2 regions of the Paenibacillus sp. 01T443 genome follow, and region 2 is predicted to be linked to the other one. Evidence: predicted binding sites of a transcription regulator. Region 2 holds the regulator's gene; the other holds the start of a gene.

Region 1 (15,732 bases), on a different contig from region 2:
CGGTTTTCGCGGAATCGTTCAGTGTGAAATTGACATAGAGACAGGTCGCAAACTGACACCGAGCCGTTCGATATGGCAAGGAACAGGCGGACGTTATTTGGAAAGCCCTCATCTGTATAAAATAAATGGACGTTATTACTTGTTGGCAGCTGAAGGGGGAACCGAATATGGCCATATGGTTACTTATGCCCGGGGCGATTCCCCTTCTGGCCCGTTCGAAGCCTATACGCAGAATCCTGTACTGACAAATCGAAATTTGGGCGGGTACGAGCTGCAGGGGGTTGGTCATGGCGACCTAATTCAGGATCACGAAGGAAATTGGTGGCTCTTTCATTTGGGATTTCGTCAGATTGGACAATGGCTTACCTATCATCACCTTGGTCGTGAAGTATTCCTTACGCCGATTACCTTTAGCGAGGATGGTTGGTTTACGGCAGGACATAATGGCACTACGTTAACGAGTTTCGAGACCGATCGCATCTCCGACATGGTAACTCAGCAGGAGAAGAAAACTTATACATTCGAGAACACGGATTGGAACCTAGACTGGTGTTATCTTCGTCATCCTGCTGAGGAAAATTATAGGTTAGAACAAGGCAAGGCAACGCTGAAAGGGACCGAGGTGACACTCGATGTTCCGGCTTCACCGACCTTTATCGGCATTCGCCAAATTGACTTTGACGCTACGATCGCTTGCGATGTAAACCTTACGAGCGGAGAGGCTGGCATCACGCTCTATATGGATGAACATCACCATTATGATTTGGCTATCCGCAAAGAGGAGAACGGGTATAAAGTTATCGAGCGCCTTGCTATTGGAGATATCCGATCTATCGAAAATATAGTAGATCTGGAAAGCGCTAACCATGCCACGCTGGTTATTAGAGCTAGCCATGAACGATACAGCTTCCATACTTATGTAGATGGCAAGGATATCCTCTTGGGCTCGGCACAAACGAAATACCTCTCTTCGGAAGTTGCCGGGGGCTTTACAGGCGTAATCATTGGTTTATATGCCTATGGTGATGACTCTTTGGCTGAGTTTTCTAATTTTAAGTGCGAGTATGTTTGAAAGCTAAAGCATCAGATTTCGTGAAATAAGTATTAGATTCGCCCCAACAATAATGTGAGCGGTAGCCTTGGACAAGGAAATAGTCCTAGACTGCCGCTGTTTTATTGCTAACGTTCCCCGTAACGTGGTTCGGTAAAGCATACCAAGAATTAGCAGGCTCGGCTGCCTGCCCTTATAACATGTTATCTTTATTGAAGTTCTTTGAATACGCCTTATGCCTGACCCGTTTATTTTTATCATCACATTGCATAATGGGCTTATTCTTACGGATTCTGGAACAAACAGTCTAAAGAAATCTGGAACTACTCTAGGGAATTATGGAATTTCACACACAATACAAAATGTTTATTAAAATTAGTTGGCCTAACATTTACTATATCCGCAATTCGCACACTGCTTGCAGCCCTCAATATTGATCAGCGATGCAGAACCGCAGGAAGGGCATAAATCTCTGGAAGAGCCTTCGACTGCCTGATAGTTCTTACTCTCAGTCTTCAAGGGAATAACATGCTCAGCAGCAGCAGATTGCTCCTCCCCGCTCTCCATATGGATCTCCAGCGATTTGGCTACGGCATCGGCAATGGACTCTACCCGATTAGCGCCAAACCCGATCGCTCCTGAGCCGCCTATCCCTTTCAAGTGTTTAATTAGCAGTTTAACTTTGTTTCCGTGATCGCCATAACGCAGAAACAAAGAACAAACGCGACCCAATGCTTCAGCCATCGCAAATACATCAGAGCCAGCTTTCCCTACGTTCAAAAAGATTTCGCCAGGCGTGCCATTCAGATCGTTAATCGTAATATAAGCCATGCCAAATGGCGTGTTCACCTTATAGGTTGCACCTCTCAGCACCTGCGGTCTTCGTTTATATTGCTTATCGAGTACCCGCTCCGATTGAATCGCCGGGACTGCCGTTTCTACCAAATCAGCGTCAAAATAATTCTCGCTTTCCACATCCGGCGACGATAAAGCTGCAGATTGTTGTTCACTCGCCGTTACTCCCGCTTTATTCTCAGGTCCCTCATCCTTCGTCGTTGAAAGCACCTGCACATCTCGGCTGCCATCCCGGTAAATGGTCACGCCTTTGCATCCCAGCTCAAATGCCAGCTCATACAGCCGCCCTGTTTCTTCTATTGTAAAGTCCGCAGGACAATTCGCCGTTTTTGAGATTGAGCTGTCTACCCAGCGCTGAATCGTCGCCTGCACTCGGATATGATCCTCGGCGGACAAGCTCATCGATGTTACAAAATATTCGGGCAGCTCCTCGCCTGGATGCGATTCCTTCCATTCCGCCGCAATAGGAACATCCTGCTTGTCGTAGCCAAGACGGCTCTGACGGTAATATTCGAATGCAAAATAAGGCTCAATGCCAGTCGAGGTTCCGACCATGGTCCCCGTGCTTCCGGTAGGCGCCTGCGTAATAACGGTCACATTGCGCATTCCCTTATCGGCAACAGCCTCTCCGATCTCCGGGAATTGTTCAATCATATGCTTCATAAAACCGCTTTTTACATATTTGTCTGCATCAAAGGCTTGGAATGATCCTTTCTCTGCGGCAATTTCTGTGGATGCCAAATACGATTCTCTAGCCATAAAAGCGTACAGCTTATCCAAAAAGTCCAAGGATTCCGCACTGCCATAACGAATGCGCAGCTTAATCATAAGCTCTGCCAGCCCCATCGTACCGAGACCAATGCGTCGCTCCAGCTTTTGGTTGCGTTCATTTTCTTCAAAATGATAAGGGGTCTTGTCGATAACATTATCCAGAAACCGTACCGACCACCTTGTCACTTTGCCTAGCTCCTCCCAAGCGACGTCATGCCTCTCCTCATCGTAAAACTTAGATAGGTTCACCGCCGATAAGTTGCATACTCCCCACCCCGGCAAGCCTTGTTCCCCGCATGGATTTGTACTAATAATCGGATTAAAATACCAGCTGTTCGACATTTGATTATAATATTCCATGAAAACAACGCCAGGCTCGGCAGATTTCCAAGCCGATTCGATTATGGCTTGCCAAATCTCGCGGGCGCGCACCGTTTTGTAAGAAATAATTTTTCGGCCAAGACGTTTCCATTCCTCTAGATCGCCATTCCACAGCTCGTCATATCCTGCTTCCTTCGTATCCGGGAAAACAAGCTCCCAATCCAGATCTTCCTTCACCGCCTGCATGAAAGCGTTGCTTACGCAAACCGATAAATTAGCATTCGTGACTTGGCCCATCGTTTGCTTGACCGTGATGAATTCCAATATATCCGGATGCCAATCATTCAACATAAGCATCAAGGCGCCTCTGCGGCTGCCGCCCTGTTCGATTAACCCCGTTGTATAGCTAAATAATCCTCCCCATGAAACCGCGCCGCTAGATGAACCATTAACCCCGGCCACAATTGCTCGGCGCGGTCGCAGCGAAGATAGATTCATCCCTACCCCACCGCCGCGTGCCATGATTTCAGTCATTTCCGATAGGGTAGTCATAATCCCTCCGCGGCTGTCCTTCGGTGATGGGATGACGTAACAATTAAATAAAGTCAGCTCCTCGCTTGCGCCTGCGCCCGCAGCAATTCGTCCGCCGGGAACGAGCTTCCAATCATCCAAAATATATCTAAATCGCTCCTGCCATTCCTTCTTCTTCTCCGGTTCACTCTCAACCGAGGCCATGGCGCCGGCTAGTCGATCCCACATTTCCTCTGGCGTCTTCTCGATCGTCAGCGTTAGCTTCTCGATGCTAGACTTCACTTGCTCTCCGCTTCTAAGCCTTACCGTCACCACGCTGCCTTCGCGCACGATCACTTCTCCGACTTCCTTCACCGGGAACTTCGGATCGTCTTTCGTCAGGACGAGCACGATATCCCCTACCTTTGTATTGCTTGTATCGGCATTTTTCCAAGCGTAGCGGTCCAAAAATATTTTTTCGCTTAGCCCCTCAAGTCGTTTTACGTTAGACGTCTCCATCGTAGATGATTCCTCCTTCGAACTACCGCGCTGCAAGCATATGTATAGCTATGATATGCATATAGCACAATATATTGTGTGATAAAACGATTATACTATACTACATATTGATTTTCATGCTTGTATATGGCTGAAAATAACAATCCCAGCCGCTTACATGCCCTTTCTCATTCTTTTTCTTGTCCATACTCTTTTTTAAGCATCATCTTATTATTATTGGATGAAAGGGTAATACTGATTACAACTTATCCCTTTTACTGCGGAAGGAGCTGGACCAGATGACATTCCATACAACGCCGCAGGCTGCCTCGGCCGAAGCGGGACACACTATCGCAACCCGTAAGCTTCATCCACTTGTCGATCTGCAATGTGACCGCTCATGGTTTGATGAGCTGCAAAACCGTTTGACGCGGGGCGGTCCATGGGATGATTGGACGTTATATCAGCTCGCGATGGAGGCTGAGCAGGCGAAACGAATCGAAAGCTTCGAGCAGCTGCTGTGCCTGCGATCGCTGCCATCCTTCGAGCCGATGCCGCATCAAATCAGCACGGCGCGCAAGGTTGTTCACGAAATGGGCGGACGCGCGATTCTTGCTGATGAGGTTGGTCTCGGCAAAACGATAGAAGCGGGGCTCGTTCTCAAAGAATATATCGTACGCGGATTAGCAAAACGCGTGTTAATTCTCGTACCAGCCTCACTTGTCCTGCAATGGGTGCGAGAGCTTAATCAAAAGTTTGGTATTTCTGCCGTAGCCCAGAAAAAAGCGCATACCTGGGGCTATGATGTTGTGGTTGCATCCATCGATACCGCAAAGAGGGAACCGCACCGCGAGCTTGTTCTCGGAACGGACTACGACCTCATCATTATTGACGAGGCACATAAACTGAAAAACAAGAAAACGACGAACTATCAGTTTGCTAATCTTTTACGCAAAAAATATTGCCTGCTGCTGACTGCCACGCCGATTCAAAACGATATGGATGAGCTGTTCAATCTCATCACGCTGCTCAAGCCGGGTCAGCTTGGCGGTTTAAGCGACTTTGCCGCTAATTTTGTCGTCGATAAACGTGTGCCAAAAAATGAAGATCAGCTGCAGGAAGCGCTCTCCGGCGTGATGATCCGCAACCGCCGAGGTGACGGCGGCATTCATTTCACGAAACGTTTTGTCAAAAACATCCCGCTCACCTTATCCGAGGATGAGAAGGCTCTCTATGATGCGGTAACCGGATTTGTAAAGGAGAGATACGAAGAAAGCGGCGGCGATTTGTCCAGCATGCTCTCTCTCGTTACGCTGCAGCGCGAGGTGTGCAGCAGCCGGGACGCCGTTTTTTTAACACTCGTTAATCTATTCAAGAAAACAGCCGAGGACTCCCCTATGCGTCCAAAAATTTGGGAGCTTGTGGAGAAAATCCGCAGTATTAAAGCAAATACGAAAGCAGAAAAAGCGATGGAGCTTGTCAAAGAAATGAATGACAAGGTTATTATCTTTACCGAGTACCGGGCTACCCAAGAATATTTACTGCAGTTTTTCCGCGCGCAGAACATGATCGCCGTTCCTTACCGAGGCGGCATGAACCGGGGTAAAAAGGATTGGATGATGGATTTGTTCCGCGGCCGCGCACAAATCCTGATCGCTACGGAAGCTGGCGGCGAAGGCATCAATCTTCAATTTTGCCACCATATGATTAACTTTGATCTACCATGGAATCCCATGAGAGTTGAGCAGCGTATTGGCCGCGTGCATCGCCTAGGCCAAACAGAAGACGTGAAAATATACAATCTGTGCACCATCGGCACCATCGAAGAGCATATCGTAAATTTATTGCATGAAAAGATCAATCTGTTCGAGCTAGTGATTGGTGAGCTTGACCATATTCTAGAGCGCTTCGAGAAGGGCGATGGCTCATTGGAGCAGCGCCTTGCCAAAATGCTGCTTGAATCCGGCAATGAGACCGATTTGAAACAGAAAATCAATCATTTGGGCTCCTCGCTCAGCCGAATCCGGGAAGAGGTACTGATTGGCGAAAACCCGCTGCCCGGCCCCGATCTGCTTGTTAATTTGGATACGCTTGGACAAACCGTGGAGGTGCAGCCTTGAACGAGAAGCAGGTGCACAAATTTGTAAATCGATATTTAGAGGCGACAGAGTGTTCCATTTTAGAGAAATCACCCAGCCACTTTACGGTCAAGCTCTCTCCTCTCGCAGATCGCGAGCTGACAAACCGTCCGTATTATTGGAGCTTCGTGGACAGGGTCAACGCTGAACCAGAGACGATGACCTTCCTGTTCGTTACAGACAAAAACAAATATGACGCAGCCGAGGAAGCCAAAAAAGAAGAAACAGCAGCCATCCAGCTGAATGCCGCAGAAAACGCTCAAAATGAGGCTGCGAATGCCGCTCTTGGACGCTCGCTCGGCTTCATTCATGGCAATCTCGCCGCTCCTGCCCGGGTGCCGCGCGAGGACTTGTTTTTTGGCGCACGTAAGCTTGATATGCTCTTTGACGCTGCGAAAGCGAAGGGCAGCTTCGTTTATTTGTTTCAAGAGCCCGATAAGCGGAGCAGCAATCCTTTTTCATCCACGCCGTATACCGCGTGGCTCGGCGTCAATATGCGCGTTGAATTTGCATGCGACCGCAAACGCGAGGAAATCCATTGCTTCGGCGTATCGCTTGCGACTGGACAGATCGTGGAGCAGTTTTATGACCGGTTGCTCACCCATAAGCTTACACCCCGTCTGCCTGCGAATATTCATATTACCAAAAACGGTCTCTCCTTCAACAAAGCGCTTGGCATTGTGGAGCAAGCGCTTGAACGAAAGCTTCGCGCGTATGACTACAGCTGGGCAGAGAGCGCCTCTGCAAGACTTGAAGAGGAACTTGAGCGAATAAGCGGTTATTATGAACCGCTTGTTAAGAATGCGCTTGAAGAAAATAAGCCGGCGATCGAGGAGCAATTCGCGCAGCGGCAATCGGAAATAAAATGGCAGTACGAGCCTCGGGTGACTGCATCCGCCATTAACTGCGGCATCTTTCATCTTGAAGGCATCGACTGACATGGATTAGACGATATCCGCAGCGATACGTCAAAAAAAGGCGGTCGAAAGACCGCCATCACGTGACAGGTTATAACAGCCTTCTTAGGGCATGTCCGATACAATAGCAACGAGGTGATAAAATATGCGAAAAAAATTTATTAAGCTGACAGCGGCATGCGTATTAACCGCTCTTGTCCTTTATTCCGGCGGTTTACAATCGCAGCCTGCGGTAGCGCTTTCAAATCCGACAACCATCTATGAGCCTGTACAGCAGCAAGCCGAGCAATGGGTAGCGGAACTGGCGTCCCAACCTTCATTTCAAGCTTGGAAGCAAGCATCGCTTGTCGTTTCCCCGATTGGGCCAGGTACGCACAGCTGGTTAGTGCTTGTTAAGCAAAATAAACTTACGGTCGGTTACCTCATTGTCCACGCAGTAGAGTCGGGCGGTTACCAGCTCGGTGAGTATGGGACAAGCAGCAGACCTCCATTTGATGAAGGCACGCTTTCTAAATCCGTTCTGCAGCTTGAGCTGCTGCAACCCGCCTCCACAATTGAAGCTTTATATGTTAACCCCCTGCTCGCAGCCTGGAAGGTGGCATCTGAGCAGGATACCTATTATACCGATGGTGCCAGCGGCGAAAGCCTTCCTATTCAGGAAAACGACTGGCTGGCTGCCGAATCAATAATGCCGACTAATCTAGAGCATATGCAAATCGGTGCAAAAGCAACGCTTTTAAAACATGTATCATTGCCCTCATTCAATGCTTATGACAAGCTTCCGTGGTTAACAAATCTACCGATAGCACTCAGTGCATCTGCATATTCATCCTTATTCACAAAAATCAACAAAAAAGAACAGCTCCGTTATACTGCTGAGCTGTTCGAAGGTCAAATGCTGTATGTTTGGTCCGTTGTTGGTTATAACAAATGGAACAGCGGCCAGATTTATGTCGCTCTTGAAGCAGGCGAGGATGGATCAGACCGGCGTTATATTCCGGTCCCGCTGCTAATTGAACTTGGCCACTTTTACCGTTGACGCTCTGCGCGTCCCCGCCACCAAAGCATAATACTCATAGGTCCCCAACCGAACCAACGCGTCAGCCAAGGCTCTCTTCGCGCTTTGGCTGATGTTCTTGATTGCCTCCGCTCTTCCCTCGGTGTCTCTATATATGCCACAAATTTCTCCGTCATAAATTTCACGTACTCATCGCCTTTTGCCATTTGCTGCTCCCCCTTTAGCTCCGTATGAAATGATAAGATCAGTTTGCCCTGCAGCAATCGAATGTAAACATGCATGAGTTATCCATCAAAAAGACAATCTAACCGTATGTCAAAGTGATCTGGAGGAATGACTCGCATGTTTCGTAAAATGGCAATGAGCTTACTCGCGATATGGCTTGCTGCGCTCAGCAGCTCGATCAGCGCTTTTGCGTGGCCGCTAATTCCGGTAGGCACTAAGCAGGATTGGGCACTGCCGTCTACCGCCATCATAATTGATGCAGGTCATGGAGGCATTGACGGTGGAGCCTCCGCAGCTGATATTTTGGAGAAAGACATTAATTTAGCAGTAGCTCGAAAGCTTTATTTTATTTTACGAAGCCAAAATATACCCGCAGTACTTAATCGCACAGGTGATCACGCGTTGAGCGATGATAATCGTTGGCATGTCACTCGCTCGAGACATCGCAAGGATTTGTCTCAGCGGCGGCAGCTTACCGAAGAAATTGACAACGAGCTGCTCATAAGCTTGCATGTGAATTGGTCGAAAAAGAGTTCGGAGAAAGGACCACTTGTGCTGCATCAGAACAGCGGAGAAAGCTCGTTGCTTGCATTTTGCATACAGGATGCGCTTAACCGACAGCAAAATACGGCCTTCCTCCCGCGGGAAGGAAAGCCGTTTTATTTGCTCAAACGCGTCCATAATCCAGCTGTCATCGTCGAAATGGGCTTTATTAGCAGCGAACATGATCGCAGCATGCTGACTGACCCCAAGCGACAATTAGAGGTCGCTGAAGCGATTGCGTCAGGAATTAGGCAGTATAAGTGGATCGTTCACTGAGCCACCGCTAATTAGCGCTGTAAGCTTAACAAATTGTACGTTTGGCTGCATAACGGGTATGGACTGCTGGAGAACCGATGCCGTGAATTTCCCTGGCGGTCCCACATGACCTATCGTTATGCAGCTAACATGCGACTCTAGATGCTTGCGAAGTACGCTAATTTGTTTTGAAATATGCTGGACCGTATACACATCATCGAGAAACACATCATTGGAAACAATCGGAACACCGAGTTCCGCTGCGATTTTTGGCACTACGGTTTTATAGGTTGTCCGGCTATCTAGAAAAAAGAGACCCCGTTCCTTACACACGCCAAGTACAATGCGCATCATCCTCTCGTCCGCCGTCACCTTTGAGCCCATATGATTATTCATGCCGATCGCGTACGGCACATCATCAATCGCATTCTCAACACGTCTCCGCACATCTTCATCGCTAAGATCCGTCGTTAAAGCGCCTGGTCCCAGCCACTTTCTAAGACCCTTGTTCGGTTCCATCGGCATATGAACAATTACGTCATGACCATGTTTATGCGCTTCCTCCGCGTCCTGCTTCGTTGTGGGCATAAATGGCATGATTGCAGCCGTAATTTTGATCGGAAGCTTCATCATCTCAGCCGTTCCATTCATTCCGTTTCCGAAATCATCTATGACTACCGCGACCGTACGCACTTCTTCCTCTCCAGCAGTTTGTGCGTGTGTTATTGCGCGACTCGCGGAAATCTCAAAGCTGTTCGGGCTTCCGGCAGCCATTATAACGCCAAAAAGAACAATCGCCGCAGTTGTCCTCACGGGGAACCGCTTCTTCAATTGATGTATCGCCAGCTTTGTTTTTCCAACCACACTGTCCTGCTGCATTCTCATTGCTGCACACGCCTCTCATCTTTTAATATCATTGTTTGTGAATAGGCTGGAAAATATGCTAAAACTTGCAGAGAATACAAAAAAGAGGCCTTTGCTTGGCCTCTCCATCTATTTCTTCTTATTCGTCCGTCTTACTCATGACATCTTGTGTAATTTGCTCCAGCGTAATACTCGCCAGCTTGTTCTCCATCGCCTTCTGCGCTTCATTAAAGGCCGTTTCAAGTGAAGACTGAATGTGGCGGCCTACCGTGCATGCCGGATTCGGCTTCTCGTGAATGGCGAACAGCTCATCTTGCCCGTTATTATGGACAGCGTTGTAGATATCGTAAAGCGTAATCTCATTTGCCGGCCTTGTAATGACAGCACCTGCAATGCCTGCGCTTGTCGCGACAAGACCCGCTTTATTCAGTAAGCCCATAATTCTTCGGATTACGACAGGGTTGGTATTCACGCTGCCAGCGATAATGTCTGATGTCAGTCTTGCTGCCTTACTCGTCTCGAGTAACGTCATAATATGAACCGCTACTGCAAACCTATTGCTAGTCAACGCTATCACCGCCTGTCTTTAATTAACTTATCCTAAACGATCATCATGTAAGCATTATAGTTACATGCCGCTTGCATTGTCAATCAACTGTGCTGTCTACTGCTGCTAAATCTGGTGCAAAGGTTACTTTCCCGCCCGATAGAGACGATATTCTTGCCAAGGAATGTACAAGATAGCCAAGCTCGATCAGCTTATTTCGCCCTGGCTGGAAGGCCTTCTCGATTACGATGCCGATACCTGCAACGGAAGCTCCCGCTTGTTCTACGATTCGAGCTAACCCAAGCGCCGCATCGCCATTTGCAAGAAAATCATCGATAATCAGCACGCGGTCCTTTGCTTCCAAAAACTTGCGTGATACCGTAACCTCACTCTCCTCCTGCTTCGTGAAAGAGAATATTTTTTCCGTATACAGATCATCTTTAAGGGTGAGCGACTTACGCTTACGCGCGAAGATCAGAGGCACATTCATTTGCAGCGCAGCCATGACTGCCGGAGCAATACCTGACGATTCCAGCGTAATCACCTTCGTAATCTCTTTCCCTGCAAAAAGTTCGGCAAAGGTTTGGCCGATGCTGAACATCAGCTGCGGGTCTACCTGATGATTTAGGAAGGAATCTACCTTCAGTACATTATCGTTTAAAACTATCCCTTCCTCCAAAATCTTTTGCTCTAATTGTTTCACAGCGGCTTCCTCCATTTTTATAAGATAATGTTGACAATTCCATCATATTCATGATAAGATGTCTACTGTTGAAACAAGTTATGCGGTCGTGGCGGAATTGGCAGACGCGCTAGATTCAGGTTCTAGTGGTGTAACAGCCGTGGAGGTTCGAGTCCTCTCGACCGCATCCTTATTAGCATTTATGACTATTCTAGACGATATTTAATCTAGTGGTCAATATTAGAAATCAACTTATAAATTCAAACCACTTATTGTCATGATATTAAATTCATGATAGGAAGTGGTTTTTTTGATGCTTATTGCAGCTTTTTCCTCCTATACCATTCGCATTGTAATCTCCAGGATCATCACTTATTCCATCCGCTGGTACGTATTCTCCGTCAGAATTATAATCTTCAATATTCGTTGACGGCGCTCTCGGATCTGACTTTAATTCTTCCTCCGAGTAAGGCAATTCTTCGTTTGAGCTGCTTGAGCCTGATGGAGTTTCGATAAACAGCGAGGAATCCTCAGATGACTTTTCTGTATCTGTTTCCTCTACGATTGGTGAATTTGTTGGCGCTTCATTCGCGCTATTGGTAACGCCAGAGTTGCAGCCAGATAATAAGACTGTGATTGCAATAATTCCAAAAATAACATGCAGCTTCTTCATTCTTTATCCCCTATCCTATAATTACCACAATTATATCTTCTGTGGGTATATAGGTCTAGGAAAAAACTCCCATTGCATTCACTCATCTCAATCTATCATTACAATGTTGTTATATAATAAACACTGATTATCAGGTAATTCAATATTTTTGTGAAAATGACCAAAAAACCACTTCTTATATGCTAATTTGAATTTTATTTCAGTGAAATACATGTGCATTTGATCCGCCTCAACGTGATTCAAACCATAACATAGCGAAAGTGTTTGTAACGCGTCATATGAGCATGTATGTGTCAGTACATAGTCTACTTTCCAGTCATTTTTATCAAGGCACTGCAATCCTACTTCATACTCTTCTACGGACGGCATTTCCCTGGTCCACCAAGATTTATCGAGTTTACGATAATCCTTATCATGTGAAGCAGCTCCGCCGAAAGTAAAAAATTTCTTACCGTCCATTTCAAATACCTGTCCTCGCATCAAATGAAAAATGCTGGGTGTGATTTTATGGACGTTACCACCGTTCCATGATTCAATCGGAAATGACTCCAATAAATTGAAATTCTCATGATTCCCATCTATAAATAATGTCGTCCAAGGTTTACCACTTAACCACTTGAGCCAATATTTATCTTCATTATCATCTGCCCAAATCAACCCAAAATCACCAACTATGATTACATAATCAGTCTTTGTCAGTATTTTACCTAAAGGAAAATTTTTTGTGTTAAAACGTTGTCCCACGCTGACAGAACCGTGAATGTCTCCAGTTATATAGATAGCAATAAAGAAACCACTCCTTCAATTCTTTTTCAACTAATTCGGCTGATAGGATAGGCGTTAGCTTCGATTCTTTTTAACATATCCATAGTACCATATACTGGAATTTCAGCATAAGAATTAATGCAACTTATTGCCTCTTTTTATCGTCTGTCTCAACAGGATAAAGGAGGAGCTCATTGTGAAATATGTTTGGATAGCATGTACGCTGCTGCTAGCGTTAACGGGATGTTTAAATGCAGGCACGGAACATGAAACGGAGCAGCCCTTCAGCAATAAAAGCAATACAGAAGGCAAAGAATCTGCAGTAAAGCTGGAATTGGAGGATTTTAAAGGTGTATTGCAATCGGAAGGACTTGAATTAATGCCTTATGAGGAAAAAAACGATTGGATTTTGAACAATGTTAAACCGAATCGGTTTACCGTTGGCAGACCCAACGAAAATACTGACCCTGCAAAATTAGAGAAGGTTTCTGTCTACATATTTAATTCAGAGAAAGCAAGAATGAACGGATTGGAGGATTTCAATAAACAAAAAGAACAATATGACATGATGATACCCCATATTTATTCATCAACAAATATACTTGTTTTCTATTGGGCCGAGGCACAAATGGATAAGCCTGCAAAATACGAGGAGCAATTCCAAAACGCTATCCAGCAGCTGGACAAAATCGAAGTTGAATTCATCGTCAACGGAACTTAAAAGTTCAACAAAAAAGGAAAGAGCCTCTGTCACCTATCGGCCAGAGGCTCTTTCCTTTTAACTCCGACTAATCGATCATCGTGGAATGTGATGCATCTCTCTTATAAAATAGCATATACGGCTCGAACGGAAGCTTTGACCGTTAAAGCCCCCGGCTCGATCGGCGTAACCGCACTGTCAGCGAATGCTGCTGCTTTAAACATCGGGATGGGCCCTCCAGATAGCGGCAGCTGCTGCACTTCGAGCGGCACATTAGCTAAAACAACACCGAGTGTATTAGCAATCGTCAGCGCCCTTTGCGCAGCGTCACGCACAGCAAGCGATAAGGCTTGATGCTCGTAAATATCAGGCCTAGCAGTCGTAAGCCTGATGCTGGATACATGGTTGGCGCCGCTGCTAACGGCCGTATCCACAACAGTCCCCGTTTGATCAACTTGATCTACCGTCACCTGAAGCAGGTTGGTTACTTGATAACCTCGGAATATTTGTTTTCCATCCACAAAATCGTACATGGTGTCAACGCGATACTCCTGAGTCTGCAGCTTGTCGCGCGGTATGCCCAGTCTCAGCAATGATCCAATGACTGCTGCGATAATATTGGCATTTTCAGCTTGAATTGAACGCAAATCCGCGCCCTCCGTCACAGCCCCGAGTACGACGATCGCTCGATCGGCGGGTGCTGCTGCCGTCCCTTCCCCAATTACCTCAATGGTAGCGTTCCTTGACGAGTGACTATTCCCAACTTGTTTCATAGGGTATCCGTTCATGGCACGACTCCTTATTAGTTTTATTAGCCCCTAGGCACATACCGAGCGCATCTCCTGTAGGCACGAATAAAGTAATACATTCTTACAAGAAGAGGTGAGATATTGACTACGATCACGATTGGAGCTGTCGGGGATTTACTCATGAAAAATAAGATTATCGACTCCGCAAGAATATCCAAAAAAAATCAATATTCTTTCGGTTCGATATTTGCAGGAGTTGCACCCCATCTAAAAAATAACGATTTATTGATCGGTAATTTGGAGACGACCTTCTCCGGGACGCCTTGGTTCGGCGGCAATCCGAGTCGACTCGGGCGATACGAACGACGCAGCAAGCGCACCGGCTATCCGATGTTCAATTGCCCAGACGAGCTTGCTTCGACACTTAAGCATACCGGCTTCGATGTCATGACGACAGCCAATAATCATTGTGCCGACGGGGGCGAATACGGCATCAAGCGCACGTTGAACGTCCTTGACCGTCACGGCCTTAAGCATACAGGCACCGCACGCTCGCAAAAGGAGGCTAGACGCTTATTAATTATGCGCGTCAAAGGCATCGATATCGGTATTCTATCCTATACGTACGGAACGAATAGAATGCCTGTTGCCAAATCCTATCTGGTTAACCGGATTCAGTCCAAAAAAATAGCATCCGATATTAACCGTATCAAAAAGAAATGCGATTTTGTCATCGTCTGTCTCCATTTTGGACGGGAGTTCAAACTCAAACAGAACAAAGCGCAAATGCGATTGGTTGACCATTGCTTCAAACACGGGGCTAACGCCATTCTAGGCGCTCACCCTCATGTCTTACAGCCCGTCGTTAAAAGAAAGGTGAAGGACAAGTATGGCGTAACCAAAACGAGAGTTGCGGCTTATTCGCTAGGCAATTTCCTATCTTCAAAGATTTTCAATAATAAGCATACCACTCGCGCCATGATACTGAAGCTGACGATAACGAAAAACAGCAAAGGAGCAACCGACATCACGCGTGTCGGCCGCATCCGTACAATTACCAAGCATTCAAAACCCGGAGGAAAACCAACCTATAGGCTCGTTCCCGTCTCTAGCTACCGCTAGCGGTCAGCTGCTTCCGCATGCCAAGCTGCGTTAGCTCGGTTACTGAACTTAAACATTTAACTTCAACGATACAGCAAAGAGCCTCCGTCACCGATTGACCAGAGGCTCTCTTGCTACTTGCTGCACCAAAATCTAACTATCGAGGCTCCTTATGTAGCATCTTCAAAAGGATTTGTACGCTCCTCCGATACCGGTCCGTAGCTGTATGAGCGGCTGAGCTTTACTACACGGCGGCTAGGACGACGAATAACAACAGAGGAATCATCCCAAGCAACGACAATGCCGTGAACATCGTTTGCTTCCATAGCGTCTCTTACTACCCTTATGGTTTCGCCGCTTACACGAAATTTGTCCAATTGCTCTTCGCTTACCATATTCATTTCCTCCTGTTTCTAAGTTAAAGCTCCGATTGTATGGAAAAACCTCAATGGATGCTCGCGCATAACATTGAGGCTGGTTTGAAAATATAAATAAGAATTAATGAACCTAGCAAACGTTCAGCTAACCTGCATGCTCTTTTGCATCATT
Region 2 (17,287 bases):
CGTTGGCGAGCGGATCGAGCGTTTCGTCGAAAATGGCGGCACTTTCGTTGCTACCTACTGGACAGGCATCGTTGATGAGAATGACTTATGCTTCCTGACTGGCTTCCCGGGACCTCTGCGGAAGACGCTAGGGATTTGGTCCGAGGAAATCGATTCTCTGCATGATCATGATTCCAACCGCATCGTTTTGAATGACGGCAACGCGCTTGGCCTGAGCGGCGAGTACACGGCGCGCGAATTATGCGATCTCATCCATCTGGAGGGAGCAGAGGCGCTTGCTGTATACGGCGAAGACTTTTACGCTGGACGTCCGGCATTGACGGTTAACCGTCTGGGGGCGGGCAAGGCTTACTATATTGCTTCCCGCAATGAAGCAGCCTTCACAAACGATCTGCTGGCGCGGATTGTCAAGCAAGAGGGCATCAAGAAAGTGCTGAATACGGAGCTGCCGCAGGGTGTAACTGTACAACTGCGTACCGATGGCATAAGCGATTATGTATTCGTGTCTAATTTTAGCGCGAACGAGGCTTCGGTTGCCCTAGATGGCCGTGCCTATACCGATTTGTTAACGGGGGAAGCGGCTGGGAAAAGCGTCGATCTTGGCGCTTACAGCTGCCGTATTTTGAAAAGGGTTTCCGAATAAGCATTATCCATCATAATAAGCTGTGTGTAACGTACAAGATCTTGTACGCTGCGCACAGCTTTTTTTGATATATAAGAATTTATATGTTTTCACATATAAATATGCTTATATATCTCCGCGAAACGACTGCTTTTGCCACAGAGGACGGCGACAGCCGTTTACGCTTGCGTTTCCCAAAAGAATCATTTTATCGAATATAAAAAAATATTGTCGAATTTAACATTCCGATAACATTTCTGCTTATTCCTGTTGATGCTTCCGACCTATAGTGAGTGAATAAGGAAATAGAAGGAAGGATGATGAGGAGTGACAGCGACTGTTCTGGATAAAACGAACCACTTGGTAAACGAGAAAAATGTGAAAACTGATCCGAAAGCACCACTTAACGGAAAAGATCCGCAGCAAGCAAAAGTAGAGAAGACGGCTGCTGGACAAGCCAATGATCAAATGGCTCAGCAGCTTACCGCAAAGCCAGTGCCAGCCGTGTCTCAGACTGTACGCTTGAAGCATTTTTTGCGTCAAGCTCCGACAATAGGGGCAGAGCGGACCTGCCGGGAGACGATCGCGGTGTTCAAAAAGCATCCGGAAAGCGAATGTATCATTGTGACTGACGAACAAGGGACTCCCATCGGATTAATGATGCGAAATCGTTTCTTCTTGAAGCTGGGTCACCGCTTTAGCGCTGACTTGTATGATGATAAGCCAATTATGAAGCTGATGGATGCAGAACCTTTGCTGGTAGACCATGAGGATGAGCCGCAGCGGTTGATCGACAGCGCCTTAAGCCGTCATGACAGCGTCCTTTATGATTGCGTCATCGTCACGGCTAACAACGGATTGGCTGGCGTTTTGACCGTATCCGACTTGCTTAAGCTGTCCAGCATGCTGCAGCAGGAAGCGGTTGCTGCCCAAATGAGCACGATTCGCTCCGCAGAGCAGCGAGTGAAGGAGATTGAACAGGCAGTTAGCAGCGTTCGCGAATCCACAGCGCAGGGCGAGTCCTTGTCTGTGGAGATGGTTGATTTAACCCTAAGCGGCAAAAACGAGCTGGATAAGGTCACGAAAGCATTTGATGCGATTGCCGCAAACTCGCAGCTGCAAGAAAAACGCATGAACGAGCTGCAGTCGGAAGCAGGTTCCATCAGCAAAGTGTCCTTGTTAATCAAAGAGCTTGCGGAGCAAAGCAATTTGCTTGCGCTTAATGCTTCTATAGAAGCAGCGCGTGCAGGCGAGCATGGGCTCGGCTTTGCAGTAGTAGCCGGCGAAGTGATGAAGCTCGCGGGCCAAACGAAGAAATTCGCGAATGAAATCACAACCTTGACGAGAACCATCGTAGAAGCTATTTCACAAACGGCGAATCTAGCGCAAACCGGCCGAACGGAGACCATTGCAAGCGAAGCCAATGTCAATGAAGCGGTAGACGCATTTAATCGTTTGTTCCGGGCAGCGGCGGATAACCGGAACAGCGCGCAGCTAATCGGTTCATTGACGGAGCAAGCGCATCAGCAGTCCGTTCATGTAGCCGGCGAAATGGCAAAATTGCAGCAATCATATTTTTAACATGGAGTTTACAAAAACAGAATACGAGGTTTACAAACGGCTAGTAGTATAAGAGGCACGGGGGATGACCCTAAGAGAAAAATAAGAGGAGTGGTAGAGTTGTTGAAGAAAAAGGGCTTTAAGGGGATCTTGATGTTGTCGATGGTGGTGCTGCTGGCATTTGCGGCTGCATGTGGAAATAATACAAACGGCGCAAATAACGGTTCAGAAAATACAGGCGCTTCGAATAACACAGCAACAAACGCTCCAACAGAAGATGCAGTCAAATTGTCAGGCGAAATTAAAATCGATGGTTCAAGCACAGTTTTCCCGCTAACTGAAGCAGCAGCTGAAGAATTCAACAAAGAGCATACGGATGTACGCGTTCCAGTCGGCGTATCCGGCACAGGCGGCGGTTTCAAACAATTTTGCGCAGGCGAGATCGCAATCGCAGATGCTTCCCGTCCAATCAAAGAAGAAGAAGCAACAGCTTGTAAGGATGCAGGCATCGAGTACACTGAGCTTTCCGTAGCATTTGACGGATTGTCCGTAGTCGTTAGCAAAGACAATGATTTTATCGACCACTTGACGGTTGAAGAGTTGAACAAAATTTTCCTAACTGGCAGCACAGTTACAACATGGAAAGATGTTCGTGATACTTTCCCTGCTGAACCAATCGTGATGTTCTCGCCAGGCGCTGATTCCGGAACTTATGACTATTTCAACGAAGCAATTTTAGATAAAGCAGGCATTCGCAACGATAAAGCAATCAGCTTCTCCGAAGATGACAACGCGCTCGTTCAAGGCGTATCCGGCAGCAAATACGGAATCGGCTACTTCGGTTTTGCTTACTATGAAGAAAATCAAGACAAATTGAAAGTTGTTCCGATTGACGGCGGCAGCGGCGCAATCACGCCATCTTATGACACGATTAAAGACGGCAGCTACGCTCCATTGTCCCGTCCGCTATACATCTATGCAAACAATAAAGAGCTTGAGCGTCCAGAAGTAAAAGAATTTGTGAAATACTACATCAATAACATTGGAACATTTGCTGGTGAAGTTGGTTATGTTGCCCTTCCAGATGAGCAGTACGCGACAGAAGCAGCAAAAATCCAATAAACAGTAACTGACTGAGTGAAAAAATGTGGTGTCTCGAGGGACATCACATTTTTCTCGGCACATATGTAAACGAATTGTAAAGGCAAGAAGGAGGACGCCGCAATGCCAAGGCAAGGGCTGCAAACGGTCAGTAAGGCTCAAACATCCAGCAAAGAAATCTATGATTTCAAAAATAAACGCGTAAGCATCATGAATAAAGTGATGCCAATCCTATTGTTTCTATGTGCATCCGTATCCGTTCTTACAACGATAGGTATTGTCGTCACTCTCATCTCGGAAACCTATCAGTTTTTTCAGAAAATACCGATTTTTGATTTCTTGTTTGGGACCAAATGGTCACCGTTAATCGCGCCCAAAAGCTTCGGCGTTCTTCCGCTCCTGTCAGGCACGCTTATGATTACGTTTATCGCCTGTTTAGTTGCTATTCCGCTAGGACTTGCGAGTGCCATTTACTTATCGGAGTATGCGCCGAAGCGGGTTCGCAAAATCGTTAAGCCTATTTTAGAGGTGCTTGCAGGCGTTCCGACAATCGTATACGGCTACTTCGCTTTAAGTTTGGTTACGCCACTTATCCAAAGTCTATTCAACAGCGCTGGCGTGTTCAACGCATTAAGCGCCGGTATCGTAGTCGGTATTATGATCATTCCGATGGTTAGCTCACTAAGCGAGGATGCTATGTCATCGGTTCCGCGCAGTCTGCGCGATGGCGCATATGCTCTTGGAGCAACACGCTTCGAGGTTGCTTTGAAAATCGTTGTGCCAGCTGCTTTCTCCGGTATCGTAGCTTCAGCGGTTCTCGCTTTCTCACGGGCGATCGGCGAAACGATGATCGTTACAGTGGCAGCGGGCTCCACGCCTAATATGACCGCTAATCCGCTCGATAGTATCCAGACCATGACGGCTTATATCGTTCAGGTCAGCCTTGGAGATACGCCGCACGGAACGGTTGAGTACGGATCGATCTTCGCGGTCGGCATGACGTTGTTCGTCATTACGTTCCTGCTCAATATTCTTGCCCAGTATATCGCAAGAAAATTCAGAGAGGAGTACTAAGATGAACATATTTCAAGATGCGAATCGCAAGCAAATTGCGAGTCGGCGGAAAACGGACTGGATGCTTCATATGCTGTTCGTCGTGGCAACCTCAATCGGCGTGCTCGCGTTATGTGCGCTAATCATAGACATTTTGATCGACGGTATTTCAAGGCTTCAGCCTGATTTATTCACGAACTTCCCATCCCGCAAGGCCGATGGCTCGGGAATGAAATCCGCGCTCGTCGGTACGATTTATATGCTGCTTATTATGGCGCCAATTTCGTTTATTTTCGGAGTGGGAGCGGCCATTTATCTCGAAGAATATGCGAAGAAGGGCCGTATCACCCGGATGATTCAGCTTAATATCAGTACGCTTGCGGGCGTTCCATCCATCGTGTACGGGATTTTGGGTTTGACCCTGTTCGTCCGTCTGCTCGCGCTTGACCGCAGTCTCATCGCCGGCGCGCTCACGATGACGCTGCTCGTGCTTCCTATTATTATCGTATCGGCGCAGGAAGCGATCCGCGCCGTTCCGAAATCACGCCGCGATGCTTCGTTTGCGCTCGGCGCGACCAAATGGCAAACCGTGTCCCGTTCGGTTATGCCCTCTGCGCTTCCAGGCGTTCTGACTGGCGTTATTCTTGCCATGTCGCGGGCGATTGGCGAGACGGCACCGCTCGTTATGATCGGGGCACTGACTTATGTCGCATTTTTGCCAGAGGGTCTCAAGGATTCGTTTACGGTTATTCCAATTCAAGTGTACAACTGGTTGTCTAAGCCTCAGCTTGAGTTCAAGGAGCTGGCGGCCAGCGGTATTATCGTTTTGCTAGCGCTGCTGCTGTTGATGAATTTCTCGGCTATATTGCTTCGCAATAAATATCAGAAAAACGTTTAATGAGCATCGCTGGCAGGAGCATACCATTTTAGGAGGAAAACGATATGGAAGCACTTATTAATATTAACAAGCTGAATTTGTTTTACGGCGCTTTCCACGCTTTGAAGGACGTAACGCTGACGATTCCGGAGAAAGCGATCACAGCTTTCATTGGACCTTCCGGCTGCGGCAAATCAACGCTGCTTCGTACGCTGAACCGTATGAATGACATGATTCCAGGCACTCGCATCGAGGGCGGTATCGCTATCGGCGGAACCGAGATTTATTCCAATGAAGTGGACGTAGAGACGCTTCGCAAAAAGGTAGGCATGGTGTTCCAGCAGCCGAACCCTTTCCCGAAGTCGATTTATGATAATGTCGCATACGGACCTCGCTTGCATGGGATTACAAGCAAACGGGAGCTTGACGAGATCGTAGAAACGAGCTTGAAATCAGCTGTGCTCTGGGACGAAGTAAAGGATCATTTGAAACGCTCAGCCTTCGGTCTCTCCGGCGGACAGCAGCAGCGTTTGTGCATTGCCCGCGCACTTGCCGTGAATCCCAATATTTTGCTCATGGATGAGGCGACCTCTGCCCTGGATCCGATTTCCACGCTCAAGATTGAAGAGCTTGCCCAAGAACTGAAGGATAAATATACGATCGTGATGGTTACTCATAACATGCATCAGGCAGCCCGCGTATCGAACCAAACCGTGTTTTTCCTAAATGGAGAAGTCGTTGAATACTCGGATACAGAGAAGCTGTTCTCCAATCCCACAGATCAACGCACGGAGGATTACATTAGCGGTCGCTTCGGCTAAGCCGCGGTCAGTCATGGAAGTAACTTATATTGTAGGAGGAATGCCGTTGTGATGGCCGCACGTAAAGAATTTGACCAAGGACTTGAGCATCTTCATAACCTGTTGATCGACATGGGTACATTCGTAGAGAATGCGTTGGTAGAATCGATGGAGGCGCTAAAGTCCGTTGACGTTGCCCGCGCCAAGAAGGTCATCGAGAAGGACCCGACACTGAACCAAATGGAAGAGAAAATTACGGAAATCGGCTCGAAGCTTATTGCTACGCAGCAGCCGGTAGCCAAGGATTTGCGCCGGATTTTGTCCGCATTCAAAATTGCGAGTGATTTGGAGCGGATGGGCGATCTTGCTGTCGATATCGCTAAGGTTGTCCTGCGCCTAGAAGGACAGGAGCTGATTAAGCCGTTGATCGATTTGCCACGCATGGCAGAAATCGTTCAATTGATGACGTATGAATCCATTCAATCCTTCATTCAGGAGAACGTGGATTTGGCGTACAAAATGGCGAAGGACGACGATCAGGTTGATGCCCTTTACGGACAAATTACCCGTGAGCTCTATTCACTTATGATGGAAAATCCCCGCAACATCACGCAATCGTCATTGCTGAGCTTTGTCGGACGTTATTTGGAGCGGTTCGGTGATCACGCAACGAACATCGGCGAGAGCGTCGTTTATCTCGTGACAGGTAATAGACCGGATTTGAACGTATAAAATGAGGTAAACGATACTTAAGACCGTCGAAGCCAAAGCGCTTGGACGGTTTTTTTGTTAAATCTGACAGCTTAATGTGCTTCTGCCGAACGGCCTTTGCCATTTAAGCCTTTCAGCACATACGGAGTGAAAAAAATGTCGAATTTTACCGGGATTTAATCCTTTCATGCATCTCCATTCACAATTGAGTGCTAAAGTAAGTGACAAAGGACAGAAATAGAAGCTAGTCGAACGAGGGGAATATCATGAATGGAGTCGGGATTGGTTTATTCAATCGAGATATGCTCCGCACCATCAAAGAGCGCTGGGATGAGGGCGGCATCGGTGTTATCTATGTTCGCTTCCGATTAGGGCATGCCTTGTCAGAAGCTGCATTGCATCTTTGGGAGAGCGGAGAGCAAAGACTCTTTTGGCGTCAACGGCTTGAGTGGGACTACTTCTTTTTGTTTGATCGCCGGCAAGAGGATGATCCGATCGTCAAGGTCATTGAACAAGCGTTGGAGCGGTTGCACGGCAGATTACGGAAAGCTGGGGCAGCTGGCGGAAAGGACAACGCCGCAGAATGCGAAGCTGAGGTCAGCATGGGGATGTCTACCGCTTTTCCTCCAGCTACCGGCCGTTCCTCGGAATCGGTTGTATACCGGATGCTGCTGGATGCGATGGAGCAGAGCGCATATCATATCTCGCTTGGCAGGGAGCATAGGGAATCCAGCCCGGTTAGCCGATTGGACAAGGTGAACTTCGGACAGCTCGCGGCAGCAAGTGAGTCCTCGCATAACCAATATTTATCGGGGGTTCACAGTAAATCCGTAAGAATTGGCACGCTCGCAGTTCCGTTTCCGATATTTCCTGCTAGGGCTAGAGTATCGGAGGTCGCTTACTTGTTTGATACGAATGCAAAGGCGCAGGGCGCTGTCATTGTCGACCAAGGAAAACCGATCGGAATCCTAATGAAGGAGAAGCTGCATCAGATGCTGGCCGGCCAATTCGGGCTTCCGCTTTATTGGAACAGGCCGGTCGAGCGAATCATGAACAATCAGCCGCTCATCGTGGATGAACAGCTGACTGTCGAGCATGTATCGCAGCTGGCGATGGCGCGGGATTTTTCGCAGCTTTACGATGTAGTTCTCATTACGAAGGATGGTCAGATGGCGGGTGCTGCTTCGATTAGATCCATTCTGGAGTGCATAACGACGCTCCGAACGGAGGCAGCACGCACGGCTAATCCGCTTACGGGTTTGCCGGGGAACGAGGAAATCCAGCTCGAGCTGCGGCGGCGAATCGGCCAAGCGGAGCCGCTTGCAGTAATCTATGCGGATCTCGACTATTTTAAATGGTATAACGATTGCTTTGGCTTTGGCATGGGCGATAATTTGATTCGCTACCTCGGAGAATTACTGCGGAGAGAGCTTGATCAGTTCGGCGGCAGCGCTGACTTTATCGGTCATATCGGCGGGGATGATTTTATAGCGGTGACAAAGGCTTCTATTGCTGAAAGCTTATGCAAATCATTGATCACAAAATTTGATCAAGGCATTAAACCCTTCTATGGGGGTGCCGAGATCACCACTGTCGAAGATCGGAATGGCAACCTAATTGAGCATGAGGGCGTAACGCTCTCTTTGTCGCTCATGTTGTGGGATGGAAAGGTGCCGCTTTCGACGGAGGAGATCCCACGGCTGGCGGCTAAGCTGAAAAAGCAAGCGAAAGCACTTAAAGGCAGCGTATGTGTCATGGATCAAATATCAGGAATGCATCATGGAGAGGAACGAAAGTGAAATTGAGACAACTTAGTGAGATATGGCGGCTAAAAGGCGGGAAGAACCAGAGCGCAGACTATCTTGGCATTATATATTTGTCGTGGCAGTTTCCAGCTGGCGATCAGAGGAGCCGCGATTGCTCGCTGCAGGAGAAATGGCGCGTTTTTGCGGAGCACGAGGCAAAAGCTGCATTTGGCAGCTCCATGCTTTATGAGGGTTTGCAATGGATGAAGGAGGATTTATTCATTCATTTGCGATTGCCTGCAGGTCGCCAGCCGCTGCTTGAGGGCTGGCTGCTTGAGCTTGCCCATAAGCATACTCATGATTGGGAGCGGCGCTTTATTGAAGGACTCGACTGCGGGGAACGGCTTAACGTGGAAAGGAAGCTTCATGCCGGGGTTGCCGTTTCCTCAAATGATTTGCTTGGAGCAGACGGCTTGGTTTGGTACGAGGTAATGAAAAAAGCGATTTTGCACGGCCAATCGGCAGGCGCAATGGTGCGCAGCTTAAAGCGGCGGGCAATCGACCGGTTGATCGGCGAACGACTAATCAAGCCCGTATACCAGCCAATCGTTTCGCTGCAGCGTTCGGGAGAGGTGTTTGGTTACGAAGCACTAACGCGAACGGAGGATACGACTTGGTTCGGGGGGCCATTGGAGCTGTTTCTCTTTGCCGAGCAGCAGGGATTGACATACTCACTGGATCGCTTGGCAAGGGAGAAAGCAATCGACGGCTGTATCCCGCTTTTGCCAAACCAGAAGCTGTTTATAAACGTGATGGCGCAAATTATGGAAGACCCAAGCTTTTCGCCTGGACAAACGCTAAGCCTGCTGGAGCAGCATCACTTGTCTCCGCATCATGTCGTCTTCGAGATTACGGAACGAAGTGCAATTGCGGATTTCGGCACGGTAAAAAAAACGCTTGAGCATTATCGCAGCCAAGGCTACCAGATCGCGATCGATGATGTTGGGGCAGGGTACTCTTCCTTGCAGTCCGTCGTTGAGCTGCGGCCTGATTATTTGAAGGTGGACCGTTCCATCATCCAGAACATTCATCTCGATGAGATGAAGGAGCATATTTTGTATACGTTGATCCAGCTTGCCGCCAAAATGGACATCTCCATTATCGCCGAAGGCATTGAGCTCGAAGAGGAGCTAGCGAAGGTGCGCGAGATGGGCGCCCAGTATGCGCAAGGATATCTCTTAGGCAAGCCTGAAGCTTTCCATTTGCCTAAGCAATAAAAGTACGTAATGGGCTTTCCTATGGCAGTGATGCTTGGGAAAAGCCCATTTTGTGGTATACTGGGAGGTATGAATGCTACATAAAGAAGGTGTTGATTCCTTATGGAAAAATGGATGCTCATTGATGGAAATAGTATAATTTACCGCGCGTTTTTCGCAATCCCGCCGCTTACGAATTCGTCCGGCAACCATACGAACGCGATATTCGGTTTTACGACGATGCTGCTCAAGCTGCTTGAGCAAGAGAAGCCGACACACGTGCTGGTTGCCTTTGATGCCGGCAAAATAACGTTCCGACATGAAGGTTATGCGGAATACAAAGGCGGAAGACAAAAGACGCCGCCTGAGCTGTCAGAGCAATTCCCGGTGCTTAAGGATCTGCTGAATGCTTTCAATATTTCCCAGTTCGAGCTGTCAGGCTATGAAGCGGATGATATTATCGGAACGCTTACGAAAGCGGCAGACGATCAGGGCGTGGAGACGTTCGTCGTTACCGGGGACAAGGATATGCTCCAGCTTGCATCCGATAAGGTGACTATTGCGGTTACACGCAAAGGTGTCAGCGAGGTTGATTTGTACACGCCCGAAGCCATTCAAGAGAAATACGGCCTTGTGCCAATGCAAATTATCGATTTAAAGGGTCTCATGGGCGATGTCTCCGACAATATCCCAGGCGTGCCCGGCGTTGGCGAGAAGACGGCGCTTAAGCTGCTGCACGAGCATGGCTCGGTTGAAGGCGTCTTGGACAATTTGGACAAGCTCAAAGGCAAGCTGAAGGAAAACATCGAGAATCATAAAGATGATGCCGCGATGAGCAAGAAGCTGGCGACCATATTCCGTGAGGTACCTTTTGAAAAGAGCATGGAAGAGATTCGCTATGCGGGCTATGACGGCTCGAAGCTAGCGGATGCATTCCGCAAGCTCGAATTCAAATCATTGATCGAACGGCTGCAGCTAGGTGCGGAAGCAGGGGATATGGAAGAGGAAGCGCAGGCGGCGGCAGCTGATCTGAATATTCGAATTATCGAGACTGATAATGATGCGGAGATGCTGGCTAAGCTGGTCGGGCTGCTAGGGAAATCGGACAAAAACGGCTTGTATATCGAAGCCATAGGCGAAAATCCGCATCACGCGGAGCTGATAGGCCTCGCGATTGCCACGGAGGAGGAGGTTTTTGCCCTTCCCTTCCATGTGCTTAAGCAGCCTTTCGCCGCGAAGCTTCGTGAGTGGCTGGAGCAAGCGGACAAGCCGAAGTACGGCTTTGATCTGCACAAGGTGGAGCTTGCGCTTAAGTGGAGCGGAATTAGCTTTGAGGGTTCAGCATTCGACGTTCAGCTCGCCGCCTATCTGCTTGATCCAACTGAAGCGAGCCAGACGCTGAGCGGCATCAACGAGAAACAAGGGCTGTCTATGCTGCCGCCGGATGAAGCTGTATACGGGAAAGGCGCGAAGTTCAAAGTGCCAGATTCGGATACATTGTACCGGCATTTGTCTCTGAAGGCGGAAGCAGTTCGGAAGCTGGTGCCGCTGTTAACCGATGAGCTATGCAATACGGGGATGAGCAAGCTTTATTTTGACATGGAGCATCCTTTGTCACGTATCCTCGCCGGTATGGAGTTTCAGGGCATTAAGGTGAAATCCGAGGAGCTGGAGGCGCTTGGCCGTAATTTGGAGGGACAGCTTACGACCATTATTAGCAATGTGTACAAGCTCGCCGGCATGGAATTCAATATTGGTTCTCCAAAGCAACTTGGCGAGGTTTTGTTCGAGAAGCTTGGATTGCCCGCCAAGAAAAAGACGAAAACAGGCTATTCAACAGATGCAGAGGTGCTCGAGGAGCTCGCTCCTTATCATGACATAATCCCGCTAATCCTGCATTACCGCCAGCTCTCCAAGCTGCAGTCCACTTATGTAGAAGGGCTGCTGAAGGAGGTACGCAAGGAAACGGGCAAGATCCATACCTATTACCGCCAGACGATTGCAGCTACGGGTCGTCTAAGCAGTCAGTTCCCGAACCTGCAGAATATTCCGATCCGCTTGGAAGAAGGACGCCAAATCCGCAAAGCATTCGTTCCGTCTGAGCCCGGCTGGTCCATTGTAGCAGCCGACTATTCGCAGATCGAGCTTCGGGTGCTTGCGCATATCGCAGACGATACGAACATGAAGGAAGCTTTTATTAAGGACATGGATATTCATACGAAGACCGCGATGGACGTATTCGGCGTACCTGCTGATCAAGTCGATTCCAATATGCGCCGCTCAGCTAAGGCGGTCAACTTTGGTATCGTATATGGTATCAGTGATTTCGGTCTATCGCAGAACCTTGGCATCACGCGTAAAGAGGCTGGCAAATTCATCGAGGATTATAAGGAAGTGTTTAAAGGCGTCCGTCAATATATGAGCGACATTGTCCTGCAGGCAAAGCGTGACGGTTATGTGGCGACGCTGCTGGAGCGGAGACGTTACTTGAATGACATCAACGCGTCGAACTTTAACCTGCGCTCCTTTGCAGAGCGGACAGCCATGAATACGCCGATTCAAGGGACAGCAGCCGATATTATTAAATTGGCGATGGTGCATATGGATGCTACGCTGCGCGAGCGCAAGCTGAAGAGCCGCATGCTGCTTCAGGTGCACGATGAGCTCGTATTCGAGGTGCCGGAGGATGAGCTTGAGCTTATGAAGACGCTTGTGCCGGAGGTTATGGCTGGAGCTCTCAAGCTCGATGTTCCGCTGAAGGCGGACATGAGCTTCGGTGACAATTGGTATGAAGCAAAGTAGCCCATTGGCGCGCAGTTTCGGGTATAATGGTTGTTGAGGTGAGGAGAAATGCCTGAATTGCCAGAGGTAGAAACCGTAAGACGAACATTAATTGAACTTGTAGCGGGAAAACGGATCCAATCTGTAACCGTCAGACTCCCGCGTATTATACAGCGTCCCGCAGAGCCAGAGCAATTTGCGGATGCCTTGGTTGGACACACGATTCAAACCGTTGAACGTCGCGGCAAATTTTTGCGAATCTTATTGGATGGGTTGGTTTTAGTGTCGCATTTGCGAATGGAAGGACGTTATGGTGTATTTGCGTCGGATGAGCCGATCGAACGGCATACGCATGTGATCTTTCATTTCGAGGATGGAACGGATCTTCGTTATAAGGATGTGCGCCAGTTCGGCACGATGCATTTGTTCCAAGCCGGGCAGGAGCTGGAGCTCCCCCCGCTTAACAAGCTGGGCATAGAACCGCTTGAGCCGTCCTTTACTCTTGAAGCGCTGCGCAGCAAGCTGGAGAAGCGTGCGACGAAGATCAAGCCGCTGCTGCTCAATCAAGAGCATATCGTCGGATTGGGTAACATTTATGTGGATGAAGCATTGTTTCAAGCTCGCATTCATCCCGAACGCACGCCTAATACATTAAAGCCGGCAGAGTGGAAGCGGCTATACGAAGCCATTCGTTCTACGCTTGCGAATGCCGTTGAGGCGGGCGGCTCATCGATTAAATCTTATGTAAACGGGCAAGGTGAGATGGGGATGTTCCAGCATCAGCTGCTCGTTTATGGCAAGAAGGACGAGCCTTGTCCGACCTGCTCCAAACCGATTTTTAAATTTGTCGTAGGTGGCAGGGGCACGCATATTTGCAATAAATGCCAGCCATTATCCTGATCAGTGAAAGGAACGGAGCAATAGCATTTCTTAATCGACATGCACAGACAAATACTCCCCGCATATGATAGGTGTGTTACGAACAATAGGCGGATGTCTACTCACAGCGTTAACGTGAGCCGGATAACCGCCGTGCGGGGAGGGACTTAACGATTGTTCGCGCATGTTGCTTCGCTGTTAGTTCTTGCTTTTGCCGTTAGTTTAGATGGATTTGGTGTTGGTGTTACCTATGGCTTGCGGAGAATCCGCATCCCGTTGCTGTCGGTTCTTATCATTGCTTGCTGCTCTGGTCTGATTATTTATCTGTCCATGCAGGTAGGAGGCTGGCTGACCGGCTTTCTATCCGAATTCGTTGCGCGTCTCATTGGCGCATGCGTGCTGATGCTGATCGGTGGCTGGGCGCTTCTGCAGCTTAGGCGAGGAAAACGCAATGATGAGGCAAACGCAGCTGCAGACGCATCCGGCCGAGAGAGCGTAGAAGCCGCTGAAGGCAGTGTGAGAACGCATGCCGGAGAAATCGCAAGCGCTGCGCTTGTCGTCATGGTGGAACTGAAACGCCTTGGGCTGGTCATTCAAATTTTGCGAACGCCGCAGGCAGCGGATGTCGACAAATCGGGGACCATTTCTGCATCGGAAGCGGTCATGCTCGGCGTTGCATTATCTCTTGATGCTTTCGGAGCAGGACTCGGTGCTGCATTGATCGGTTTGCCTCCGCTGCTAACAGCTTTAATGATAGCGGCTGCGAGTGCGATTTTCTTAGTCGGCGGTATCCGTTTTGGTTTTCGTTTCTCTTCTTGGAGAGGCATGCAAACATTATCTTTACTGCCAGGCATATTATTAATCATGATGGGAATCATGAAGTTGTTATAATTTGAGGTGAAATGGATGAAAATCGGATTAACCGGCGGTATTGCCAGCGGTAAAAGCACTATCGCGAGCTTGCTCGTGGAACGCGGTGCGCTGCTGGTCGATGCCGATCAAGTCGCAAGAGAGGTTGTGCTTCCAGGTGAACAGGCACTAGAGGCAATAGCCTCTACGTTCGGACAAGCCGTACTTGAGGCGGATGGTTCGCTTAACCGTAAGGCACTAGGTGAAATTGTATTTCGGGACAAAGACTCGCTAGCAAAGCTCGAAGCGATTACGCATCCTGCTATTCGGGAGCGTATGCAAGCAAAAATACATACCTATGCGGAGCAGTTCCCCGAACGGTTAATCGTAGCGGACATCCCGCTTTTGTACGAGACCAAGCAGGAGCATCTCTACGATGGCATAATGGTCGTATACGTGCCTGCGGAGATACAGAAGGTTCGATTAATGGAAAGAAACCAAGTTTCAGAGGAAGAAGCCATTCGAAGAGTCTCGCTGCAAATGGATATCGAGCAAAAGCGCAGTAAAGCGGATTGGGTAATTGATAACAGCGGTTCGCTTGCGGAGACGAAGCGGCAACTGAACGAATTTTGGAAAAGTCAGTGCTTGCCATGAGAGTGCTGCTGAAGAAAAGAGTATTGCTGTTGCTGCTGCTCGGATTAATGACGATTCTGTTCCTTAAATCCGATTGGCTTGGCACTTGGATGTACCCCGTTAAGTTTAAGGATGATATTCGGGCAAGCGCATCAAATTACGGAGTTGAGCCCCATTTGGTTGCTGCGATTATTCGCAGCGAAACCAATTATCGGACAGGCCGGGATTCGAAGAAGGGCGCTTTGGGCTTAATGCAAATTATGCCTGATACGGCGGAGTGGGTCGTTCAAAAAGCGGGCTTTAAGGATGTAACGGAGGATACGCTTCGGCACCGGGCAGATGTTAGCATTGAGGTTGGCTCCTGGTATTTACAATCTTTGAACCAACAGTTTGATCAGAATAAAATTGCCGCCGTAGCTGCGTACAATGCAGGTCCAGGCAATGTTCGGAAATGGCTGGATACCGGCGTATGGGATGGAACGATCGAGTCGGTGAAGGAAATACCGTTCGGTGAGACTAGACACTATGTACAGCGGGTCATTTACTATTATAATAAGTATAAGGATTTGTATCCGACTTTCTGATGGACAAGCAATTGCGAATGCGAAAATACAATGAAGCCTTGGAGGCCTGTCTCTTCAAGGACAGGCCCAGCCAAAGCTTCCGTTATTCATACAACTTTTAATGAATCATTATTTGTATTGACCAGCAAGGGATTGCTCGGCAATTTGCACTAGGCGACGGGTAATGTATCCCCCGATGGAGCCTGCGTCTTTTGTAGCCATGTTGCCGTAGTATCCGTCTTGCGGAATTGCGATGCCTAGCTCTTGAGCAACTTCAAATTTCATTTGATCAAGGGCAGCTGTCGCTTGTGGCACTACCAGTTGGTTACTGCTGCGGGATGCGCTCATGTATGTTCACCTCCTTGCGGTTGGTAAAAGTATTATGTGCAAAAATCAAAACTTCATTACAGGAATTACATGGAAATTAAAATTATTTTTGAAGAGCTGATTTTCAAAGGCTTTTCGACAAAGAAAGGAGGCTAACCGCATCATGAAATGCCCATATTGCGACTATGCCGGTACGAAAGTATTAGACTCTAGACCGGCCAACGAAAACAAATCAATTCGCCGCCGCCGTGAATGTGAAAAGTGCAGCCGCCGCTTCACGACCTTTGAAATGATTGAAGAAACGCCTCTAATCGTCATCAAGAAGGACGGCAGCCGCGAGGAATTCAGCCGTGACAAAATATTACGCGGTCTTATTCGGGCCTGCGAGAAACGTCCGGTGCCTGTAGAGCGACTGGAGGTTATCGTATCCGAGGTGGAGAAGGAGCTTCGCACGACTGCACATGCCGAGGTCGATAGCAGTGATATCGGTTCCATCGTGATGAATGAGCTGTATCCGGTAGACGAGGTAGCCTATGTCCGCTTCGCATCCGTGTATCGCCAATTCAAAGATATCGATATGTTCATGAAGGAGCTCAACAACCTGCTCTCCAAGCATCCGCTTAACAGTATGATAGATAAAGATTGACAGATCTTAGGACCGTATGTTAAGATCAATCTTGTCGTCATTTGGGGCCTTAGCTCAGCTGGGAGAGCGCTTGCATGGCATGCAAGAGGTCAGGGGTTCGATCCCCCTAGGCTCCACCAAAAAAACAAAATCAACCACGTCCTCTGGACGTGGTTTTCTGTTTTATTGGTGGAAGCTCGAAGGGGATGAATCCCGGGGTTCAGTCCGCGCACAGGGAGTGGATGGTAAACTTCAAAGCAATAACTACAAACGGGACGAGCACGGCGTCTGAATCTAACAGGCTGGCATGCCGCTTATTAAGAATCCAAATTGGCCAATTGAGAAGGTTTCCACCCAATACATCAAAATTATTGCTTTACAGGACACGTTATGGTGTTATATTATGAAATAGGACACTGAACGGTGTCGTATAAAAATAAATTAATAAGGAAGAGGGTTCAAATGCATATACTAACCATCGTTCTTCAAAGTTGGCTGCTTTTCTCCATGGCCTTTTTTGGCGGAAGCAAGATTGCGGGAGCCAAGCATCAGGTCGAACTGTTTGATTCGATTAAGCTGCCTCAATGGTTCCGCGTCATTACGGGCTACGTTCAAATTGTTGGATGCATAGGACTCATTATCGGCTACTGGTATCCTGGGATTGCCGCATGGACCGGAATATTGATAGGCATTATGATGCTATTGGCTTGTTTCTCGCATTTCAGAGTCAAACATCCGATCGGAAAAGTGATACCGGCCTTATTGAATCTCTTGATAGCTGCTGCAGTAGTAATTTTATATGCAGACGAACTACCCCATCTTTTTGGGTAAGTTCATATCTATGGTAGTGAATACTTAATGGTGGGAGAGCGCATCGCTGGCTGTGATGAGGACGGGGGTTCGAT

The links. The regulator NrdR, encoded in region 2, represses ribonucleotide reductase genes. The targets are predictions, from matches to a motif close to AACACNATATATNGTGTT.
Region 1: AC1DLI_RS16115 (adenosylcobalamin-dependent ribonucleoside-diphosphate reductase) is a predicted target of NrdR. The motif match lies at 4,091-4,108, and genes of this name have one in related genera.

Annotation. Positions count from the first base shown of each region.
Region 1 is NZ_JBFTPE010000008.1:484,513-500,244, forward strand. Features, by position in the region: gene AC1DLI_RS16110 (glycoside hydrolase family 43 protein) at 1-1,072, shown strand, start outside; gene AC1DLI_RS16115 (adenosylcobalamin-dependent ribonucleoside-diphosphate reductase) at 1,436-4,027, opposite strand; gene AC1DLI_RS16120 (DEAD/DEAH box helicase) at 4,306-6,126, shown strand; gene AC1DLI_RS16125 (YqhG family protein) at 6,123-7,082, shown strand; gene AC1DLI_RS16130 (hypothetical protein) at 7,207-8,100, shown strand; gene AC1DLI_RS16135 (YqzE family protein) at 8,091-8,285, opposite strand; gene AC1DLI_RS16140 (N-acetylmuramoyl-L-alanine amidase family protein) at 8,422-9,123, shown strand; gene AC1DLI_RS16145 (divergent polysaccharide deacetylase family protein) at 9,088-9,987, opposite strand; gene AC1DLI_RS16150 (Rrf2 family transcriptional regulator) at 10,106-10,534, opposite strand; gene AC1DLI_RS16155 (xanthine phosphoribosyltransferase) at 10,614-11,216, opposite strand; tRNA gene AC1DLI_RS16160 (tRNA-Leu) at 11,299-11,382, shown strand; gene AC1DLI_RS16165 (hypothetical protein) at 11,485-11,868, opposite strand; gene AC1DLI_RS16170 (metallophosphatase) at 11,956-12,612, opposite strand; gene AC1DLI_RS16175 (hypothetical protein) at 12,830-13,354, shown strand; gene AC1DLI_RS16180 (SIMPL domain-containing protein) at 13,456-14,121, opposite strand; gene AC1DLI_RS16185 (CapA family protein) at 14,224-15,204, shown strand; gene AC1DLI_RS16190 (hypothetical protein) at 15,354-15,578, opposite strand; gene AC1DLI_RS16195 (hypothetical protein) at 15,706-15,732, opposite strand, start outside.
Region 2 is NZ_JBFTPE010000011.1:24,780-42,066, reverse strand. Features, by position in the region: gene AC1DLI_RS21345 (beta-galactosidase) at 1-643, shown strand, start outside; gene AC1DLI_RS21340 (methyl-accepting chemotaxis protein) at 950-2,203, shown strand; gene AC1DLI_RS21335 (PstS family phosphate ABC transporter substrate-binding protein) at 2,303-3,304, shown strand; gene pstC (phosphate ABC transporter permease subunit PstC) at 3,494-4,357, shown strand; gene pstA (phosphate ABC transporter permease PstA) at 4,359-5,234, shown strand; gene pstB (phosphate ABC transporter ATP-binding protein PstB) at 5,279-6,034, shown strand; gene phoU (phosphate signaling complex protein PhoU) at 6,086-6,745, shown strand; gene AC1DLI_RS21310 (GGDEF domain-containing protein) at 6,991-8,523, shown strand; gene AC1DLI_RS21305 (EAL domain-containing protein) at 8,520-9,746, shown strand; gene polA (DNA polymerase I) at 9,849-12,527, shown strand; gene mutM (DNA-formamidopyrimidine glycosylase) at 12,576-13,406, shown strand; gene AC1DLI_RS21290 (MntP/YtaF family protein) at 13,560-14,276, shown strand; gene coaE (dephospho-CoA kinase) at 14,292-14,888, shown strand; gene AC1DLI_RS21280 (lytic transglycosylase domain-containing protein) at 14,885-15,451, shown strand; gene AC1DLI_RS21275 (alpha/beta-type small acid-soluble spore protein) at 15,560-15,778, opposite strand; gene nrdR (transcriptional regulator NrdR) at 15,921-16,403, shown strand; tRNA gene AC1DLI_RS21265 (tRNA-Ala) at 16,447-16,522, shown strand; gene AC1DLI_RS21260 (DoxX family protein) at 16,845-17,213, shown strand.